One region of the Mycobacterium sp. E3247 genome, then DNA from elsewhere that is predicted to be linked to it. Evidence: riboswitches for the same ligand, from Rfam matches in the RefSeq annotation. Region 1 holds a riboswitch; the other holds the start of a gene.
What was found. A riboswitch is a leader RNA that binds a small molecule or an ion and turns the genes downstream of it on or off. The one in region 1 is predicted to bind thiamine pyrophosphate.
Positions count from the first base shown of each region.

Region 2: it holds a riboswitch for thiamine pyrophosphate, as region 1 does, so the genes downstream of both, thiO (glycine oxidase ThiO) here and thiC (phosphomethylpyrimidine synthase ThiC) in region 1, are expected to answer to the same signal.

Region 1 covers NZ_LZJG01000274.1:14,839-17,221, forward strand. The annotation lists gene A9X04_RS15250 (PAS and ANTAR domain-containing protein) at 1-600, opposite strand, end outside; TPP riboswitch at 704-813, shown strand; gene thiC (phosphomethylpyrimidine synthase ThiC) at 805-2,383, shown strand, end outside.
Region 2 covers NZ_LZJG01000513.1:3,948-6,330, reverse strand. The annotation lists gene thiS (sulfur carrier protein ThiS) at 1-182, opposite strand, end outside; gene thiO (glycine oxidase ThiO) at 179-1,189, opposite strand; TPP riboswitch at 1,180-1,290, opposite strand; gene thiE (thiamine phosphate synthase) at 1,327-1,998, shown strand; gene A9X04_RS25920 (NUDIX hydrolase) at 1,970-2,383, opposite strand, start outside.

The sequences.
Region 1 (2,383 bases):
CAGTTGCCTGGCCAGCGCCCGCAGCTTCACATTGGTCTCCTGCGACCGCCATTGCAGCACCCGAAACGCCTGCTCGGCGCTGACCCGGTAGACGTACATCAGCACGCCCTTGGCCTGTTCTATGGCCGCGCGGCTTTCGAAGAGGTCGGGGAGCGCCTCGTCGAGCACCTCCTGCCGGGCCTCGTCGAAGGTGTTGGCGAGGTCGATGTAATACCCGGCGGTGCCCACCACCGCGCCCGACTCATCGAGCATGCGGTCGGCGACGACGATCGCGTCGTGCACCTGGCCGGCCGTGTCGATGAACCGGTGCCGACTGGAGAAGGACTCCGCCGACTGCAGGGCGTAGTCGAGCACCTCCTGAACGTGCGCGCGGTCGTCGGGGTGCTTGTGCGACAGCAACAACTTCGTCGTCGGCTTGACGGTGCCCGGTTCGTAGCCGTGCATCCTGGCCACCTCGTCGGACCACTCCCAGCGCTCACCGATGAACCAGAAGCGGAAGGTTCCCACGTTGAGGTACCGGCCGACCGCCTCGACCGGGCTCGGCTGTTGGCCTCGGGGCCCGGCCGGTGGGGTCCCGGCCGCTCCCCCTTGCTCTTGCACGTTTGCATCCTCGCACTCGGGGGATACCACCGGCTACCGCCCTGGCCAAAAGGCCCGTCCACATGTCAGGCCGTCCGGGGTGGGGGTAACGTCGCGTGCGGACCATCCACAACGCGGGAGCGCACTCCAATGCGCTGAGAGGACGGCTCGGGGCCGTCGACCGTACGAACCTGACCGGGTAATGCCGGCGTAGGGAGATGAGAAATGACCTTGGAAAAAACGTCCGTCCTTTCCACAGCCGTCGAGGCTTCCGTCACCACCGGGCCCATCGCGGGCAGCAGCAAGGCCTACCGGGAGGTGGAGGCGCCCGGCACCGGTGCCCGCCTGAGGGTTCCCTTCCGGCGTGTGCACCTGTCCACCGGGGACCACTTCGACCTGTACGACACCTCCGGTCCCTACACCGACGCGGACGCGGTCATCGACCTGACGGCCGGGCTGCCGCCGCGGCCCGGCGTGGTCCGCGACCGCGGCACCCAGCTGCAGCGGGCCCGGGCCGGCGAGATCACCGCCGAGATGGCGTACATCGCCGCCCGTGAGGACATGCCCGCCGTGCTCGTGCGCGACGAGGTCGCCCGCGGGCGCGCGGTGATCCCGGCCAACCACAACCACCCCGAGATCGAACCGATGATCATCGGCAAGGCCTTCGCGGTGAAGGTCAACGCCAACATCGGCAACTCGGCGGTGACGTCGTCGATCGCCGAGGAGGTCGACAAGATGGTGTGGGCCACCCGCTGGGGCGCGGACACGATCATGGACCTGTCCACCGGCAAGAACATCCACGAGACGCGCGAATGGATCCTGCGCAACTCCCCGGTGCCCGTCGGCACGGTGCCCATCTACCAGGCGCTGGAGAAGGTCAAGGGTGACCCGACGGAACTGACGTGGGAGATCTACCGCGACACCGTGATCGAGCAGTGCGAACAGGGCGTGGACTACATGACCGTGCACGCCGGCGTGCTGCTGCGGTACGTGCCGCTGACCGCCAAGCGGGTCACCGGCATCGTGTCCCGCGGCGGGTCGATCATGGCGGCCTGGTGCCTGGCGCATCACCGGGAGTCGTTCCTCTACACCAACTTCGAGGAGCTGTGCGACATCTTCGCCCGTTATGACGTCACCTTCTCGCTCGGTGACGGCCTGCGGCCGGGCTCGATCGCCGACGCGAACGACGCCGCGCAGTTCGCCGAGCTGCGCACCCTGGGCGAGCTGACGAAGATCGCGAAAGCCCGTGGCGCACAGGTGATGATCGAGGGCCCGGGTCACGTCCCGATGCACAAGATCGTGGAGAACGTGCGACTGGAAGAGGAGCTCTGCGAGGAGGCCCCGTTCTACACGCTGGGCCCGCTGGCCACCGACATCGCGCCGGCCTACGACCACATCACCTCGGCGATCGGCGCGGCGATCATCGCCCAGGCCGGCACGGCGATGCTGTGCTACGTCACGCCCAAGGAGCACCTGGGGCTGCCGGACCGCAAGGACGTCAAGGACGGGGTGATCGCCTACAAGATCGCCGCCCACTCCGCCGACCTGGCCAAGGGGCATCCGCGCGCGCAGGAGCGCGACGACGCCCTATCGACCGCACGGTTCGAGTTCCGCTGGAACGACCAGTTCGCGTTGTCGCTGGATCCCGACACCGCAAAGGAATTCCACGACGAGACGCTGCCGGCCGAACCCGCCAAAACGGCGCACTTCTGCTCGATGTGCGGGCCCAAGTTCTGCTCCATGCGGATCACCCAGGACGTCCGCGACTACGCCGCCGAGCACGGCCTCGACAGCGAGGAAGCCA
Region 2 (2,383 bases), on a different contig from region 1:
GCCGTCACCACCTCGAGTCGAGCGCCATCGAAAAGTGTTGTCGTCCAACTGGACCGGGGCAACACGGCGTCACCCATCGCCACCGCGACACCGCGGTCGGGGTAGCCCAGCGACTCCAGCAGCGCGGCCACCGTGGTCTGTTCGTCGACCTCGACCTTCCGCTCGTTCACCATGACGATCATGACCGAACTCCGACGGGGGCCAGTTGGGAGAGGATTTCTTCCGCGGTCCACGGCGCCAGCAGGAACCCGGACCGGCCGTGTCCGCCGGCGACCAGGGTTCGCTCGTCGAGGCGCCGCACCAGCGGCAGGTTATCGGGTGTCATCGGGCGCAGCCCGGCGGCGCACTCGGCCAGCTCGTACTCGCCCAGCGCCGGCAAGACCGCGCAGGCGTCGTCGAGCAGGTCGCGCACTCCGGAGACGACCGGGGCGGTGTCGCGCCCATGCTCGTACTGGGTGGCCCCGACCACCACCCCGTCGGCGCGCGGAACCAGGTAGACCTGCCGCCCGCGCACCCGGGCGCGAATGACGCGCTGCGGCACCGGCATACACCCGCGCCGCCAGCGCAGGCGCAGCACCTCCCCCTTGACCGGCCGCACGGGCAGGCCCGGCCACAACGCGGGGGCGTCGATGCCGTTGGCGATCACCACCGCGTCGCCGTCGACCGTTAGGTCGTGCGCAGGCCCCGCCCAGCGCACCCCGAGGCGCTCGCACTCCGCCGAGAGGGCTTGCAGCACCGCGCGGTTGTCCACCGCCAGCTCGGTGGGCGCCCGAAAGCCGTGCCGGATGCCCTGGGCCAGCTGCGGTTCCAGATCCCTGGCGGCCGACTCCCAGACCACCGGATGCCCCTGCTCGCACAGCCAGTCGGCGACGGTGCGCAGGTCCGCGACGTCGGCCCGGTCGACGGCCACCACCAGCGATTCCCGGGCGGTGACCACCTGCGGCGGCAGGCCGTCGAGGAAGCCCTCGCGCCACAGCCGCAGCGACTCGCACCCGAGCCGCAACAGCCGTTCCTCACCGGGCCAGCCCTCGCTGTGCGGGGCCAGCATGCCGCCGGCCACCCAGGACGCGCCCTGGTCGGTGGTGCGGTGCACGCGCACCGACCACCCGGCCTGCGCGGCGCGGCGCGCCACCGCCAGCCCGATGACGCCGCCGCCGATGACGGCCAGCGACCCAAGGTCTGTCGGCATTCCTGGCCTCCCTTCGCCGGCATGACCCGGATCAGGTGTGACGGTAAGGGCAGGCGCGCCCACTCTCAGACCCCGTTCCCGGGACTCCCGTGTCTGCAAGTTCTTCGGCTCCCACGCTAGCGCGCTAGCGTCGCGGTGTGCATCAGCGAGTTTCCCGGCTGGCCGCGGCGCGGCTCTACCTCTGCACCGACGCGCGCCGGGAGCGTGGCGATCTGGCCCAGTTCGCCGACGCCGCCCTGGCCGGCGGGGTCGACATCATCCAGCTGCGCGACAAGGGCTCGCCGGGTGAGCAGCGGTTCGGGCCGCTCGAGGCGCGCGAGGAACTGGCCGCGTGCGAGATTCTGGCCGACGCGGCCCGACGGCACGGCGCCCTGTTCGCGGTCAACGACCGGGCGGACATCGCCCGCGCGGCCGGCGCCGACGTGCTGCACCTCGGGCAGGGCGACCTGCCACTGGACGTCGCGCGCGGGATCGTCGGCCCGGACACGCTGCTCGGCCTGTCCAGCCACGACGCCGGCCAGGCCGCCGCCGCGGCCACCGGGGTGGCCGACTATTTCTGCGTCGGCCCGTGCTGGCCCACCCCGACCAAACCGGGCCGCGAGGCGCCGGGCCTGGGGCTGGTGCGGACCGCCGCCCGGCTCGGCACCGAGAAACCGTGGTTCGCGATCGGCGGGATAGACGAGCAGCGGCTGCCGGAGGTGCTCGCGGCCGGCGCCCGCCGCATCGTGGTGGTGCGCGCGATCACCGCGGCCGCCGACCCGCGGGCCGCGGCGCAACGGCTCAACTCAGCGCTTGCAGCAGCGAGTTGATCCGGGGATGCATGGGCGTCTGGTCGGCGTCACCCGGCACGCACCAGACGAACACGCCGGCCTCGATCTCGAACGTGCGGGGCAGGTGCCGCCGCCGCTCGTCGGCGTGATCCAGCGGCACCAGCGCCGTCGCCGTGCGCAGCCGGTGCCAGCTCGCCGCGAAGCCGGGATGCAACGGCAGCCCGGCCACCTCCTCCTCGGCGACCCAGCGCATCTCGGCGCTCTCCCCGTTGGGCACGGTGTGCAGCAACTCGGGCGCGTCGGCGACCACCGTGGTGTAGGTCCAGCGCGCCCCGCCGAGCCCCGCGATGTCGGCGGTGACCACCGTCGAGCGCACGGTCACCAGCTCGCCTGCCAGCCCGGCCTCCTCATGGGCCTCGCGGAC